3 regions of the Stenotrophomonas sp. 57 genome follow, and region 3 is predicted to be linked to each of the others. Evidence: predicted binding sites of a transcription regulator. Region 3 holds the regulator's gene; each other region holds the start of a gene.
The links. Region 3 encodes HrcA, which represses chaperone genes, less so after heat shock. Its sites were predicted from a motif close to TTNGCACTCNNNNNNNNNGAGTGCNAA; they were not measured.
Positions count from the first base shown of each region.

Region 1 (5,451 bases), 2.2 Mb from region 3:
TGCCAGCGATAGGTCGACTGTGCGCCCTCCAGGCGGGTCACGCACGCGGCCAGGCGCTCGCCGACCAGTGCGTGCGCGATGCGCTCGGCACTGGCCCGGTCCGGGCAGGTGGTCAACAGCAGCAGGACGGGATCGACGGTCGACATGGCCGTCGAGTATAGGGCCGCCGCCGGGTCAGGACCCGGCGGCGGCAGTGGACCGCTGCGTTGCGCGGTCAGTTGGCCAGCTGGCAGGTCGCCGGCCTGGCCGAGGTGAACAGGCCCGGGGTCGCCCACTCGGGGTGGTCGATGAACGGATTGCGGTTGCCCTGGAAGCTGTAGATCACGTCATTGCGCGCACGTTCGGCGTCATCCGGCGGGTCGGACAGGTGCCAGTCGATCAGCGTGGACAGCAGGCCCATATAGGCCGGCGAGCTGCTGGTCTTGACGATCTTGCTGCGGTCGTCGGTCAGCTCCAGGTCCGGCTCGGACTGGCCGGTGGCCGCATCCTTGCCGCCTTCATAGCGGATGGCCATGTACATCACCGCACGCGCCATGTCGCCCTTGCGCTTGCCCCACACCTCGAACGTGCCGGTGTTGCCGTCCGGCGTGCGCACCCAGTTGGAATTGCCCGGATAGCCACCGCTGCCGCCGCCCTGGCCGGTGTTGGCTTCGGTGGCGCGCTCGCCGCAGCTGGCGTCGCACTTGGCGAACGGCTTGTTGCCACGGTCGGCATTCCACTGTGCATCGGTCAGGTACAGCATGTGGGTGTCGGTGTACGGCGCGTACGGCAGGCCCTTGTCGCCGGTGGTGCTGGCGAAGCCCAGCGAGTTCGGCCAGGTGTGTTCGCGGTTGTACTTCAGGCCACTGCCGCTGCCGGCGCGATCGGTGACCTTGGCATAGCTGCGGTTGCGATACGCGTCGAGGATGCGGTTCGGGTTGTTAGGGTCCTCGTCGGCAATCTCCAGGATGGTCCAGGTGCTGGTGCCCGAGCCGCTGTACGGATAGGCGGTGTGGCCCTTGATGGTGGCGTGCAGCGAGCAGCGCAGCTGGCTGGGGCTGGAGGTGTTCACCTTCGAGTAGTAGCCGGCCGGCACGCCCGGGTTGCCCGGGTCCGGATTGCCGCCGGTGCTGGCCACGGTGAAGGCGATGCGGCTGTCGGCGGCCGGATGCGCGCCCTGCAGGTCGGTGATGCGCGCGGCGCGGATGTCGAAGCGGCAGGCCTCACCGGCCACCAGCGCGGTGTTGGTGGACAGCTTCACGCTGCGCCCGCTGGCCGGGAAGGTCAGCGGCACGCTGCCGGAAGTGCCGCAGCTCAGCGCGAACGCGCCGCTGGCCAGGTTCACGGTTTCGCTGAACACCACTTCCAGATCGGCGGCGGCCGGGAAGGTGCTGCTGCCCTGCGCCGGGGTGGTGGTGGACACCGAAGGTGGCGTGTTCGGGCCCGGGGTGCCGCCGCCGATGAAGGTCTGGCCGTTGTTGCAGCTGCCGAAGGTCTGCCTGGCCGATTCGGCCCAGGTGAAGTGGGCGTACTGGCTGCCGCTGCCGGTCAGCTGCAACGAGGTACCTGGCGCCGTGCTGTTGGTCTCGGCCACCGGGATGTTCTGGCTGGTCATGCCGGCGGCAGGGCCACCGGAGGCGGTGATGGCGCCCTCGTAGCTGAGGAACTGGACCACCTTGCCGCTGGCATCGACCAGGGCGATGCCGTCGTTCGGACCGTTTTGGATGCCGTTGGTCGGGTAATTGACCACGGCGATGGTGGCGCTGCCGCAGCCGGCGGCGCTGCCGGCCGGAACCGGGTTGTTGGCGTAGACCGTGGCGGCCGACGGAGTGCTGCCGTTGTACAGGTACAGGCGGTAGCCGGACAGATCCTCACCGGCGGTGGCGACGACCTCGATCGCTTCGCCGACGTCACCGGCGGCGGTGCTGTCGTCGTAGTGCAGTTCGTTGATGAAGACCTCGGCCTGGGCCGGCGCGGCGGCCAGCGCCAGCAGGCAGGCGGCGGCAAGCGGGGACAGCAATCGCATCGACAACTCCTTGTGATTGGGAATGCGCGGCCGAGCCTAAGGCCGATCCGATGACACTTTGTCGTAAATGAACGTCAGATATCTGACAGTGGGACATCTATCACTAAATGGCCCCCCTTCCCCCTTGGCTTGCCGCACTGCATCCCTATACAGCCGTCCACCCAGGGAGGGAGGTTTCCTGGCCCGGAGAAAAATTTCGGGATCAGCCCTTGAAAGGCCTGTGGAGGTCTCCATCTCTGTCGTGCTCCCGACTTGTCGGGCTTTTTCACGCGCGTTGCTGGCACTCGCCTGGTGCGACTGCTAACATCGCCGGACTTTTTTAGACCAATCAATAACTTAAGAGGTCTCTCATGAGCATCAAGCCGCTGCACGACCGCGTTGTGGTCAAGCCGATCGAAGCCGACGAAATCTCCGCCGGTGGCATCGTCATTCCGGATTCGGCCAAGGAAAAGTCCACCAAGGGTGAAGTCGTGGCCGTCGGCCCGGGCAAGCCGCTGGACAACGGCAGCGTGCGCGCTCCGTCGCTGAAGGTTGGCGACAAGGTCATCTACGGCCAGTACGCCGGCAGCTCGTACAAGAGCGAAGGCGTCGAGTACAAGGTCCTGCGCGAAGACGACGTGCTCGCCGTCATCGGCTGAGCCTCGGCGCGACCTGCTTTTCTGTAAGACATCCCTTTTCGTCGCCGGGCCCGGCCCGGCGCAAACATCGAGGTAATCGCAATGGCTGCCAAGGATATTCGTTTCGGTGAAGACGCCCGTTCGCGCATGGTGCGCGGCGTCAACGTTCTCGCCAATGCCGTCAAGGCCACCCTGGGCCCGAAGGGCCGCAACGTCGTGCTGGAAAAGAGCTTCGGCGCGCCGACCATCACCAAGGACGGCGTCTCCGTCGCCAAGGAAATCGAACTGGCTGACAAGTTCGAGAACATGGGTGCGCAGATGGTGAAGGAAGTTGCTTCCCGCACCAACGACGACGCGGGCGACGGCACCACCACCGCCACCGTGCTGGCCCAGGCCCTGATCCGCGAAGGCGCCAAGGCTGTGGCCGCCGGCATGAACCCGATGGACCTCAAGCGCGGTATCGACAAGGCCGTTTCGGCCGCCGTGGCCGAGCTGAAGAACATCTCCAAGCCGACCGCCGACGACAAGGCGATCGCCCAGGTCGGTACCATCTCGGCCAACTCGGACGAGTCGATCGGCCAGATCATCGCTGACGCGATGAAGGAAGTCGGCAAGGAAGGCGTCATCACCGTTGAAGAAGGCTCGGGCCTGGACAACGAGCTGGACGTGGTCAAGGGCATGCAGTTCGACCGCGGCTACCTGTCGCCTTACTTCATCAACAACCAGCAGTCGCAGACCGCTGACCTGGATGACCCGTTCATCCTGCTGCACGACAAGAAGATCTCCAACGTCCGCGACCTGCTGCCGGTGCTGGAAGGCGTCGCCAAGGCCGGCAAGCCGCTGCTGATCGTGGCCGAGGAAGTTGAAGGCGAAGCGCTGGCCACCCTGGTCGTCAACACCATCCGTGGCATCGTCAAGGTCGTGGCCGTCAAGGCGCCGGGCTTCGGCGACCGTCGCAAGGCGATGCTGGAAGACATGGCCGTGCTGACCGGCGGCACCGTGATCTCCGAAGAAGTCGGCCTGTCGCTCGAGAAGGCCACCATCAAGGACCTGGGCCGCGCCAAGAAGGTGCAGGTCTCCAAGGAGAACACCACCATCATCGACGGCGTCGGCGACAAGGCCAACGTTGATGCACGCGTGGCGCAGATCAAGACCCAGATCCAGGACACCTCCTCGGATTACGACCGCGAGAAGCTGCAGGAACGCGTGGCCAAGCTGGCCGGCGGTGTTGCCGTGATCAAGGTCGGCGCCTCGACCGAAATCGAAATGAAGGAAAAGAAGGATCGCGTCGACGACGCCCTGCACGCCACCCGTGCGGCCGTTGAAGAAGGCGTGGTTCCGGGCGGCGGCGTTGCGCTGGTCCGCGCGATCACCGCGCTGGCCGGCCTGAAGGGCGCCAACGAAGACCAGAACCACGGCATCCAGATCGCCCTGCGTGCGATGGAAGCCCCGCTGCGCGAGATCGTTGCCAACGCCGGTGACGAGCCGTCGGTCATCATCAACAAGGTCAAGGAAGGCACCGGCAGCTTCGGCTACAACGCCGCCACCGGCGAGTTCGGCGACATGCTGCAGTTCGGCATCCTGGACCCGACCAAGGTGACCCGTTCGGCGCTGCAGAACGCAGCCTCGATCGCTGGCCTGATGATCACGACCGAAGCCATGGTTGCCGAAGCTCCGAAGAAGGACGAGCCGGCCATGGGCGGCGCCGGTGGCATGGGCGGCATGGGTGGCATGGGCGGCATGGACTTCTAAGTCCCCGCGTTACCGATGCAATGAAAAACCCCGCCGGAAGGCGGGGTTTTTTTGGGGCCGGTCGGAATCGAAGCAGATCCACGCCATGCGTGGATACCGCTCCCAGGCGGGTATCTACGCGCGGTCCTCGCGCCGCTGCAGCCAGAGGTGGGCCGCCAGCAGGGCCAGCGCGCCACCCGCGATCATGCCCTGTACCCACGGCAGCTCCGTGATCGGCGCAAGCAGCAGGCCCGCCGCCATGCCGATCAGGCTGGCGCCGGCGCCCACCCGCTGCCGCCGCTGCCGATGTGCAGCCTGGCGATGGCGTGCGGCGATGCGCAGGCGCCGTGCATCCGGCTGCAACACCGCTTCGGCAATGGCATCGATCTCTGGGCGATTCATCCTGTCTCCTGCATTGCGTCCGTGTCTGCATGCTGCACGACTGCGGGACCTGTGTGCAATGGCAACGCTTCGATCATCTGACGAACGCCTTCGCCGCGCCGTACTCCCACTGCCACGGCACGCCGGTGTCGCCCAGCACAAACGCTACCAGGGCCGGGAAGGCCGCCTCTGCCCGCACATCGTTGCCCAGGATCACCACGCAGCGCTGGTGCTGCTCCACGCATACCAGCGTGTTGCCCACTGCATCGTCGTGGCCGCCCTTGTAGAAGCCTGCGCCCTGCGGGCCGAGAAACGTCACCACGCCCAGACCTGCCGCCAGGTCCTTGCGTTGCTGCGCCTTCGGCAACTCCGGTTGCAGGGTGGGGAACTGGCTGGCCGTGGTGATCGGCAGCTGCGGCCGCACCAGCTCCCTGCGCATCGGTGCGGATAGCCCGTCGCCACGCACGTAACCGGCGGCGAAGCGGGCCATGTCGGCAATGGTGGTATCCATGGACCCTGCCGCACGTACGCGGCTGCGCTCATCATGCGGTTCGGGCACACCTTCCACCGTCCAGCCATCGGCCAGGTTGGCGGCGAAATCCTCGCGCCACATCATGCTGGTGCGGGTCATGCCGAAGCGGTCGAACACCCGCTGCTGCATCAACGCGCCCACATCCTCGCCCAGCCGCCCGCGTTCGATCACGAACTGCAGCAGGA
Region 1 is NZ_CP127407.1:3,946,062-3,951,512, reverse strand. It holds gene cutA (divalent-cation tolerance protein CutA) at 1-146, opposite strand, end outside; gene QP512_RS18165 (endonuclease) at 215-2,005, opposite strand; gene QP512_RS18160 (co-chaperone GroES) at 2,356-2,643, shown strand; gene groL (chaperonin GroEL) at 2,725-4,374, shown strand; gene QP512_RS18150 (hypothetical protein) at 4,489-4,755, opposite strand; gene QP512_RS18145 (serine hydrolase domain-containing protein) at 4,829-5,451, opposite strand, start outside.
Region 1: QP512_RS18160 (co-chaperone GroES) is a predicted target of HrcA. The motif match lies at 2,283-2,309, and genes of this name have one in related genera.

Region 2 (5,451 bases), 2.2 Mb from region 3:
GGCAGCAAGGCCTACGCCAAGGACTTCCTGGCCCGCCACAACATCCCCACCGCGTTCTATGCCGTGCACACCGACGTGGACGCGGCGCTGGCCTACATCCGCGAGAAGGGTGCCCCCATCGTGGTCAAGGCCGATGGCCTGGCCGCCGGCAAGGGCGTGATCGTGGCGATGACCCTGGCCGAAGCCGAGGACGCCGTGCGTGACATGCTGTCGGGCAATGCCTTCGGAGACGCCGGTGCGCGCGTGGTGATCGAAGAGTTCCTCGATGGCGAGGAAGCCAGCTTCATTTCGATGGTGGACGGCGTGCATGCGCTGCCGATGGCAACCTCGCAGGACCACAAGCGCGTCGGCGACGGCGACACCGGCCCGAACACCGGCGGCATGGGCGCGTACTCGCCGGCCCCGGTGGTCACCCCGGAGGTGCATGTCCGCGTGATGCGCGAAGTGGTGAACCCGACCGTGCAGGGCATGATCGCCGACGGGATTCCCTTCACCGGCTTCCTCTATGCCGGCCTGATGATCGACGCCAGCGGCGCGCCGAAGGTGATCGAATTCAACGTGCGCTTCGGCGACCCGGAAACCCAGCCGGTGATGCTGCGCCTGCAGTCCGACCTGGTCGACCTGGTGGAGGCGGCCATCGACGGTCGCCTGGACCAGGTGGAGGCGCAGTGGGACCCGCGCCCGTCGCTTGGCGTGGTGCTGGCCGCCAAGCCGTACCCGGAATCGCCGATCACCGGTGACGTGATTTCCGGCCTGGCCGATGTGCCGGCCAGCGCCAAGGTGTTCCATGCCGGCACCGCGCTGGACGCGCAGGGCCAAGTGCTCAGCGCCGGCGGCCGCGTGCTGTGCGTGGCGGCACTGGGCGACAGCGTGCGCGACGCACAGGCCAATGCCTATGCCGGCGTGGCCAAGGTGACCTGGGCCAACGAGTTCCACCGCAACGACATCGGTTGGCGCGCGATCGCACGCGAGGGGTGAGGTGTGGGGTGCAGCCACGCGTGGCGTGGCTCTGGGTGAGTTCCACCGACGAGAAGGCCCGGCAATGCCGGGCCTTTGCTCTAAAGAACAGCGCCCAGACCCTTCCGGTCGATCAGGTTTAGAAGTGTCGCGGCTTCAGGGACGGGAGGAAGCAGAATGCGCCAACATCAGGAATATCCGGATGGCTTTGATTGCGTCTGGCTGGGCGTGGACCAGACCGGCGCCGTGGCGGCATTCGTCACCGCAGGCGAGGGAGACATCCCTGCCGCGCTTCTGAGTCAAGCGGCGGTGGACATCTTCGATATCGAAATGATGTTGATGGAGCTGCCGGTGGTTGGCAGGGCCATCACGCACATGAAGGTTCCCCGGGACGATGACGGTGTGGCCATGGCTTCGCGCGGCATCCATGTGTACGACTGGAACCGCGGCGGCTACGCGCGCTTTGCCACCCCTACTCTGGCCATTCAGCGCTCGGCGCTCAGCCGGGAACTGCAGGTGCTGGCGGGTCTGGCGACCTTCAACACGATCGACTTCCGGCAGCACGCCTCTATCCCGGTCTGGGCTCTGATGCAAACGACGGGAAAGCCGATGCCATGACGCAGTATCAGTGCCCGGCATCCACGCATGGCGCGGCTCTACCTTAGACCCACGCCATGCGTGGATGAACCCAACCAAACGAAAAAGGCCCGGCAGTGCCGGGCCTTTTCTCTGCTTCAACGCCACCCCGCCTTACGCGGTGAACAGCGCCTTCATCTTCTTCAGCGCGTTCGCTTCCACCTGGCGGATACGCTCGGCCGACACGCCGTATTCGTCGGCCAGTTCCTGCAGCGTCACCTTGCTGTCGGCATCCAGCCAGCGGCGGCGGATGATGTCGCGCGAACGGGCATCCAGCTCGGCCAGGCCTTCGCGCAGCAGCTGCATCTGGTTGTCTTCGCTGTCGGCACGCTCATAGGCCATCGACGGGTCTTCGTCGTTGGCAACCAGGAACGCGGCCGGCGACGGCGGCGCATGTTCGTTGTCCTCGTCGGTGGGCGCATCGAAACCGATATCGCGACCGGACAGGCGCGATTCCATTTCCATGACCTCGCGCTCGGACACGTTCAGGTCCTTGGCCACCGCGCTGACTTCAGCCGCGTTCATCCAGCCCAGGCGCGTCTTCGACTTGCGCAGGTTGAAGAACAGCTTGCGCTGCGCCTTGGTGGTAGCGACCTTGACGATGCGCCAGTTCTTCAGGATGAACTCGTGCATTTCGGCACGGATCCAATGCACGGCGAAGGACACCAGACGCACGCCCATGTCGGGGTCGAAGCGCTTGACCGCCTTCATCAGGCCGATGTTGCCTTCCTGGATCAGGTCGCCCAGCGCAAGGCCGTAGCCGTTGTAACCGCGGGCCACGTGCACCACGAAGCGCAGGTGCGAATGCACCAGCTCACGTGCGGCGTCCAGATCGTCACCGTCGCGGAAACGACGGGCCAGGTCCTGTTCGTCATCGACCGACAGCACCGGGATCTGGTGCACGGCACCGATGTAGGCGTCCAGCGAACCGAGCGCACTGGGAATCGGGAGATTGTTTGCCACAAGGGCAGTAGAGGTGTTCTGGCTCATAGGCACCCATCTTAGCAGTCCGGGATTTGGACTGCTAAAGGAGGAAAAAGTTCCAGCATCCTATTGATGCAACACTGGTCCCAAACAGAGCCCTACCGTAGCGCGATTTGATGACAGTGGCGAGCACGCTTTTCGGGATTCACAATCCCTTGGAATTCAACCAATTACCCACCATAAACCGGCCGATTCCGGTCAAGCGGAGCTGAACGGGCCGTCCAGAAGGCCCATTCAGGACCAGAAACGTTGCCCGGTGTTCAGGCTTGGCCCCCGCCCGTGCTCAGAGCGCCGAGCGCGGCGGAAGCGACCAGTCGATCGGGGCCTGCCCGCGGCGCTGCAGGTACTCGTTGGCCATCGAGAAATGCCGGCACCCAAGGAAGCCACGGTGGGCCGACAGCGGCGACGGGTGCGGCGACTTCAGCACGCGATGGCGCCGGGTGTCGATCACCTTGCCCTTCTGCTGGGCATAGGCGCCCCAGAGCATGAACACCAGGCCTTCGCGTTCGCAGTTGAGCACGTCCACCACGTGATCGGTGAAGCCTTCCCAGCCACGGCCCTGGTGCGCGCCGGCCTTGCCCTCTTCCACCGTCAACACGGCGTTGAGCAGCAGCACGCCGCGCTGCGCCCACGGGATCAGGCAGCCGTGGTCCGGGCGCGGGAGGCCGAGATCGCTCTCGATCTCCTTGTAGATGTTCAGCAGCGACGGCGGGACCGGTACGCCCGGCGGCACCGAGAAGCTCAGGCCATGGGCCTGGCCTCGGCCGTGGTACGGGTCCTGGCCGAGGATGACCACCTTTACCTGCTCGAACGGCGTGGCGTCGAACGCAGCAAAGATCTGCGGGCCAGGCGGGAACACTGCCGCACCAGCGGCCTTGCGCTGGCGCAGGAAGCTGGAAAGCTCGCGCATCTGCGGCTGCAGCAGGTAATCGCCGACATGCTGCTTCCAGCTCGGTTCCAGCTGGATCGTCGGGGTGTCGGCTACTTCATCCATCATCGAATCAGGGGTCCATCGTTCAATCGGGCCAGCCGCAGCTGGAACAGCACCTTGGTGACCAGCAGCCGTTCTTCGATCGGCTTGAGCACCAGGTCGTTGGCACCGGACTGCAGCAGCCCGGTCTGGTTGTGCGGGTTGCCGTCGCCGGTCATCACCAGCACCGGCAGGCGGCGCTTGCCGTAGCCAAAGTCCACGCGCACGCGCTGCACCACATCGCGGCCGCTCAGTTCGCCCTTCAGGGTGACGTCGGTCAGCACCAGGTCGATGCGGTGGCGGCTGCGGCCTAGCGACTCGGCAGTGAGCAGGGTGAACGCCTCTTCGGCGCTGACCACGTGCAGCACGTTCAACTGCTGGCGTTCCAGCATGCGCTTGGTCGCTTCGGCCACCACGCGGCTGTCCTCGATGTAGAGGATGGTGGCGCCGGGAATGGTCTGCGGCTGCACGTAGCCGCGGATGAAGGTCGCCAGCGCTTCATGGCCGAGCGATTTGTCGAAATAGTCGGTGACGTACTCGGTGAAGCGGCGCTGCTCCAGGTGCTGCTGGGCGTCGCCGGACACCACGATCACCGGCACATAGGCCTGGCCAGCGGCTTCGCGGACCATCCGCGCCAGCGCCAGGCCGTCGCCATCACGCAGCGTCAGTGAGGTGGTCACCAGGTCCACCGGGCCCTGCGCCAGCGCTTGCTGCGCGTCCTCGATGCTGTCGCAGCCGATCACGTCCACGCCGGGCAGGTCGCGCTTCAGCACGTCGGCGATCAGCTTGCGCACCAGCTTCGAGCCATCGACCACCATCACCCGCGTCGCGGGCCCTTCAAGGTGCTTCAGCGCTTGCGGTTGCATGCCGGTCTCAGGTGTCGGTCGGGCGTGTCTGGCGCAGGAAGTGGCCGGTCACCAGCCACGCACCCAGCCAGCCCAGCAGCAGCGTGCCGAGCAGGACCAGGCCGCCATGCAGCAGGTCCAGGCCGTGCAGCACGAACGGGCTGCCATAGCTGCGCGAGAGTTCGGCCAGCGGCACGCGCAGCGCGGCACCGGCGGCGCCGATCAGGGCCAGCGCCACCGCACCGGCACCCAGGCCATACCACGCGCCCAGGTACAGGAACGGGCGGCGGATGAAGCCATCACTGGCGCCGAGCAGCTGCAGCACGCCGATCTCTTCGCGGCGGGCCTGGATGTCCAGGCGCACGGTGTTGCCGACCACCAGCGCGGCGCCGACGCCGAGCAGCACCGACAGCACCTGCACCAGCCGTGCACCGAATGCCAGCCAGGCATCCAGGCGCTGGCGCCACAGTGCATCGTGCTGCACCAGGTCGGCCTCGGGCAGGCTTTCCAGCGCGCGCGCGAGGCGTGCGTCGTCCTTGCCCTGGCCCGGGGTGATCACCAGCAGCGAGGGCAGCGGGTTGTCGTTGAGGGCGTCGATCGCCTCGCCGAGGCCGGCATCGCGCAGTTCCTGCAGGCCCTGCTCGGGCGTGCGCACGTTCACTTCGGCCACGTCATCGCGGTCGCGCAGCTGGCCGGCCAGACGCAGCGCGCCGGGGCCATCGACGTTGCCCTTCAGGAACACGTTGATGTCACGCGACTGCTGCACGCTGCCGGCGAACTGCTTGAGGTTGTCCAGCGCGATCGACAGGCCCAGCGGCAGGGCCAGCGCCAGCGCCATGACCATCACCGTCAGCAGGGTCGCCCACGGCTTGCGGAAGGCACGGCCGAGGCTGAACACCACGCTGTGCGCGTGGTGCTGGAACCAGACGCCCACGCGCGAGGGGGCGGCGGCTTCGCTGTTTTCGTTCTTCGCCATGTGTTACTCCGCCAGGTCCTGCGGCGAGATGTCATCCACCAGCCGGCCGTGGTCGAGGATCAGCACCCGCTTGCGCATGCGGC
Region 2 is NZ_CP127407.1:3,989,721-3,995,171, forward strand. It holds gene purD (phosphoribosylamine--glycine ligase) at 1-978, shown strand, start outside; gene QP512_RS18370 (hypothetical protein) at 1,135-1,575, shown strand; gene rpoH (RNA polymerase sigma factor RpoH) at 1,708-2,583, opposite strand; gene ung (uracil-DNA glycosylase) at 2,861-3,574, opposite strand; gene QP512_RS18385 (response regulator) at 3,571-4,413, opposite strand; gene ftsX (permease-like cell division protein FtsX) at 4,421-5,368, opposite strand; gene ftsE (cell division ATP-binding protein FtsE) at 5,372-5,451, opposite strand, start outside.
Region 2: rpoH (RNA polymerase sigma factor RpoH) is a predicted target of HrcA. The motif match lies at 2,595-2,621, and genes of this name have one in related genera.

Region 3 (5,451 bases):
TTCATCGCGGTTTCCAGGTCGGCCAGTGCCGCCTCGACCTTGCCGATGACATCGCCGCCGACCTTGCTGCCGTGCTCGGTGATGGCGCTGCGGGTGCCGTGGATCAGGGCATCGGCCTGGTTGCGGGCCTGCACCAGTTCCTGGAACTTCTTGTCTTCTTCGCGGTTGGCTTCCGCGTCGGCGACCATGCGTGCGATCTCTTCCTCGGACAGACCCGAACCGGCCTTGATCTCGACCTTCTGTTCCTTGTTGGTCTTCTTGTCCTTGGCCGACACGTGCAGGATGCCGTTGGCGTCGATGTCGAAGGACACTTCCACCTGCGGCAGGCCACGCGGGGCCGGCTCGATGCCGGACAGGTCGAACTTGGCCAGCGACTTGTTGAAGCGGGCCTGTTCGCGCTCACCCTGCAGCACGTGCACGGTCACGGCCGACTGGTTGTCCTCGGCGGTGGAGAACACCTGCGAGGCCTTGGTCGGGATGGTGGTGTTCTTCTCGATGATCTTGGTGAACACGCCACCCATGGTTTCGATACCCAGCGACAGCGGGGTCACGTCCAGCAGCAGCACGTCCTTGACGTCGCCGCCCAGCACGCCGCCCTGGATCGCCGCACCCAGTGCCACGGCTTCGTCCGGGTTGACGTCCTTGCGCGGTTCCTTGCCGAAGAACTCGGTCACCGCCTGCTGCACCTTCGGCATGCGGGTCTGGCCGCCGACCAGGATCACTTCGCTGATGTCGCTCGAACGCAGGCCGGCATCGTTCAGGGCGACGCGGCACGGCTCGATCGACTTCTTGATCAGGTCGTCCACCAGCGCTTCCAGCTTGGCGCGGGTCAGCTTGATGTTCAGGTGCTTCGGACCCGACGCGTCGGCAGTGACGTACGGCAGGTTCACTTCGGTCTGCTGGGCGCTGGACAGCTCGATCTTGGCGCGCTCGGCAGCATCCTTCAGGCGCTGCAGGGCCAGCGGATCCTTGCGCAGGTCGATGCCCTGGTCCTTGTTGAATTCTTCAACCAGGTACTCGATGACGCGGTTGTCGAAGTCTTCGCCACCCAGGAAGGTGTCGCCGTTGGTGGCCAGCACTTCGAACTGCTTCTCACCGTCGACGTTGGCGATCTCGATCACCGAGACGTCGAAGGTGCCGCCGCCCAGGTCGTACACCACGATCTTGCGATCCTTGTTGTCGCCCTTGTCCAGGCCATAGGCCAGCGCGGCCGCGGTCGGCTCGTTGATGATGCGCTTGACGTCCAGGCCGGCGATGCGGCCGGCGTCCTTGGTCGCCTGGCGCTGGCTGTCGTTGAAGTAGGCCGGCACGGTGATGACCGCTTCGGTGACCTTCTCACCGAGGAAGTCCTCGGCGGTCTTCTTCATCTTTTCCAGCACCTTGGCCGAGATTTCCTGCGGGGCCATCTTCTTGCCGTCGCTGGTGGCCACCCAGGCGTCGCCATTGTCATGGGCCAGGATGCTGTACGGGACGTGCGCGATGTCCTTCTGCACTTCGGCGTCGGTGAACTTGCGGCCGATCAGGCGCTTCACCGCGTAGAAGGTGTTCTTCGGGTTGGTCACGGCCTGGCGCTTGGCCGAGGCACCGACCAGGACTTCGCCGTCCTTGGTGTAGGCGACGATCGACGGGGTGGTGCGATCGCCTTCCGAATTCTCGATGACGCGGGCCTTGCCGCCGTCCATGATCGCCACGCACGAGTTGGTGGTGCCGAGGTCGATACCAATGATCTTGCCCATGGGGGAGACTCCTGAGGATGCTTGTTGGGGTCAGTCCGGCCGTTCGGCCGGTGGATGAATACGATGTGGGGGAGGCTCGTGGAACATTCAAGCCATCTCCCGAACGCTGTGTTTCCGGTCGTCCGCCGCGTTCAGCGTCGGGCCGGGTGACGGGTCATTCCCGCCGCCCGGCCCTGCGGGATCAATCGGCGGCCACCACCACCAGCGCCGGCCGCAGCAGGCGCTCGTTGAGCAGGTAGCCCTTCTGGAACACGGTCACCACGCTGCCCGGGGCAGCGCCGGGGGTCGGCACCTGGCTGATGGCCTGGTGGTGTTCCGGGTTGAACGGCTGGCCGATCGGGTCCAGCAGCACCAGGCCGTTGTCGGCGGCGACCTTCAGCAGCTGCTTGTAGGTCAGCTCCAGGCCTTCGCGCAGCGGGTGCGGGTCGTCGCCGGCGGCTTTCAGGCCGGCATCCAGGCTGTCGAACACCGGCAGCAGCTCGCCCAGCAGCTTCTCGTTGGCGAACTTGCGGGCCTGCTCGATGTCACGGGCAACGCGCTTGCGCTGGTTGTCCAGGTCGGCGCGCTCACGCAGCGCATCGGCCTTGACCTGTTCGATTTCGGCGCGCAGGCGCTCGATTTCGTCGCTGGCGCCGGCGGTGGCAGCCGCATCGGCGGCACTCTGCTGGGATTCGATATCTGGCTGTTCGTGGTTCATGTCTGGGTCCCTGGCGGTCACTCTCCGCCTCCAACCACCCTAGTGTGGGCGGGATGCTGCGTTTCAAGCGTCGGATGTTCCCGGCGTGCGTCCGGTCGGTGAAAAGGCCGCGCCGAGCACATCGGCGGTGGCCTGGACCAGCGGGATCATGCGGTCGTAGGCCATCCGCTTGGGGCCGATCACGCCCAGCACGCCCAGCACCTGGCCGTTGGCCGTGTACGGCGCAGTGACCAGCGAGACGCCCTGCAGCGGCATCATCCCGGTTTCCTCGCCGATGAAGATGCGCACGCCCGGCGCCCGGATGGTCCGCTCCAGCAGCTGCAGGATCTCGCGCTTGCTGGAGAACAGCTCGAACAGCTCGCGCAGGCGCTCCAGGTCGGACAGGTCCTGCACCCCCATCAGCCGGGTCTGCCCGGCCACCAGCATGTCGTCGGCCGCCGGCTGCAGGGCCTGCTCGGCCAGCTCGATGCTGTGCGCCAGCAGCTGTTCCAGCTCGGAACGGGCGTCGCGCAGCTCCAGCAGCAGGCGGGTGCGGATCTCGGCCATCGGCAGGCCGGCGAAATGGGCATTGAGGTAGTTGGCCACCTGCTCCAGCTGGCCCGGCGCGAACTCCTGGCGGGTCTCGATGACCCGGTTCTGCACCTCGTTGTCGGCAAACACCAGGATCGCCAGCACGCGGCGCCCGTCCAGCGCCACGAAATCGATCTGGCGGAAGGCGAACTGCTCGCGCCGCGGTGCGCTGACCACGCCGACGAAGTGGCTCATCGCCGACAACAGCTCCGAAGCGCTGCCGAGCAGGGCCTGGGTGCTGCCGCCGCCGGCCAGCTCCTGGCGCAACCGGGCCAACTCGCCCTCGCCCGGCGGCTGCATCTGCAGCAGGCTGTCGACGAACACCCGGTAGCCATGCGCGGTCGGGACGCGCCCGGCCGAGGTGTGCGGCGAGGCCAGCAGGCCCAGGTCCTCCAGGTCGCCGAGGATGTTGCGGATGGTGGCCGGGCTGACCTCCAGCCCGGCCACGCGCGCCAGCGTCTGCGAGCCGACCGGCTCACCGTCCTGGATGTAACGCGCGATCAGCGTGCGCAGCAGATGGCGCGCACGCGGGGCAAGCTGGTCGGGAGAACCGTGCATGGAATCAACCTGTGAGACACGGACACTAGATAATGGCGGCGCATCACCTTGGCAAGTCATTGGACCTCCCTCGCCCGCGTGCTAGCGTTGCGCGGCTGCTGATACCCCCTTACCCATGCTCAGACATCTTTCGATCAAGGATTTCGCCGTCGTCCGCGCCACCGAACTGGAGTTCGGGCCCGGCATGACCGTCGTTTCAGGCGAGACCGGCGCCGGCAAGTCGCTGATGGTCGACGCGCTGGGCTTCCTGTCCGGCCTGCGCGCCGACAGCGGCGTAGTCCGCCATGGCGCCGCCCGTGCCGAGCTTTCCGCCGAGTTCGCGCTGGAGCAGCTGCAGGCCGCGCGCCAGTGGCTGGCCGACAACGAGCTGGACGATGAGGAACAGTGCCAGCTGCGCCGCGTGATCCGCGCCGATGGCGGTTCGCGGGCCTGGATCAATGGCCGCCCGGTGACCCTGGCGCAGCTGGGCGACCTGGCCTCGCTGCTGGTGGAGATCCACGGGCAGCACGAACAGCAGGCCCTGCTGACGCGCCCGTCGCAGCTGGCCCTGCTCGACGCCTATGCACGCAACGAAAACGAACGCCGCCAGGTGCGCCGGGCCGCCGCGGCCTGGCAGGCACTGGTCGATGAATCGCTGGCGCTGTCGCAACAGGGTGACGTCAGTGACCGGATCGGCTTCCTGGAGCACCAGCTGCGCGAGCTGGACCGTGAAGACCTGGAGCCGGAGTCGATCGCCGCGCTCGGCGCCAGCCACCGCCGCCAGGCCCACGCCAGCGCCCTGCTGAGCGCCTGCCAGGCGGCCAGCAACCAGCTCAACGGCGACGACGGCAGCTCCGCACTGGACCTGCTGCAGCAGGTACGCCACGAACTGTCACGCCTGATCGAACACGACCCGCGCCTGGGCGAGGTGGATGGCCTGATCGAGAACGCCTCGATCCAGCTGCACGAAGCCCTGTCGCTGCTCGACCGGGTGCACGACGACCTCGACGCAGACCCGGAGCAGTTCGAAGAGAACGAACGCCGTCTCGGCCGCCTGCACGACCTGGCGCGCAAGCATCGCGTGCCGATGGACGAGCTGGGCGCGCAGCGCGAGCGCATGCATGCCGAAGTGGAACAGCTGCGCGGCGCCGACGAGCGCCTGCAGCGCCTGGCCGGCGAGATCGACAAGGCCGCCGCGTCCTGGCGCGTGCAGGCCGAGGCACTGACCGCCAGCCGCCGCAATGCCGCTGCCGAGCTGTCGGCCACCACCACCGGCATCATCGCCGAGCTCGGCATGGGCGGTGGCCAGTTCCTGATCGAGCTGGAGCCGCAGGAGTCCGGCAAGCCCGATCCGCAGGGCGCCGAGCGCGTGGAATTCCTGGTCGCCGCCAACGCTGGGCAACCGCCGCGCGCCCTGCGCAAGGTCGCCTCGGGCGGTGAACTGTCGCGTATCTCACTGGCCATCGAAGTGGCTGCGCTGGACCTGGATGCGGTGCCGACCATGGTGTTCGACGAAGTTGATTCCGGCATCGGTGGCGCCGTGGCCGACATCGTCGGCCAGAAGCTGCGCGCCCTCGGCGAGAAGCGCCAGGTACTGTGCGTGACCCACCTGCCGCAGGTCGCCTCCAAGGGCCACGCGCACTACCGGGTCAGCAAGGCGCCGGTGGAAGGCATGACCCAGAGCGCCGTGGAGAAGCTGGACAGCAAGGCGCGCGAGGAAGAGCTGGCGCGCATGCTCGGTGGCGTGGAAGTGAGCAAGGAGGCGCGCGCCGCTGCGCGCAAGCTGCTGCAGGTGTAACGCCGACCGGGCCGAGCATGGGCTCGGCTCTACAGGAACATCCCGAACGAAACCGACATGTAGAGCCGAGCCCATGCTCGGCTTCTGTCCGCCGGCGCTCTCACCCCAAGGGC
Region 3 is NZ_CP127407.1:1,780,972-1,786,422, reverse strand. It holds gene dnaK (molecular chaperone DnaK) at 1-1,736, opposite strand, end outside; gene grpE (nucleotide exchange factor GrpE) at 1,918-2,433, opposite strand; gene hrcA (heat-inducible transcriptional repressor HrcA) at 2,497-3,561, opposite strand; gene recN (DNA repair protein RecN) at 3,677-5,338, shown strand; gene QP512_RS08310 (LysR family transcriptional regulator) at 5,439-5,451, opposite strand, start outside.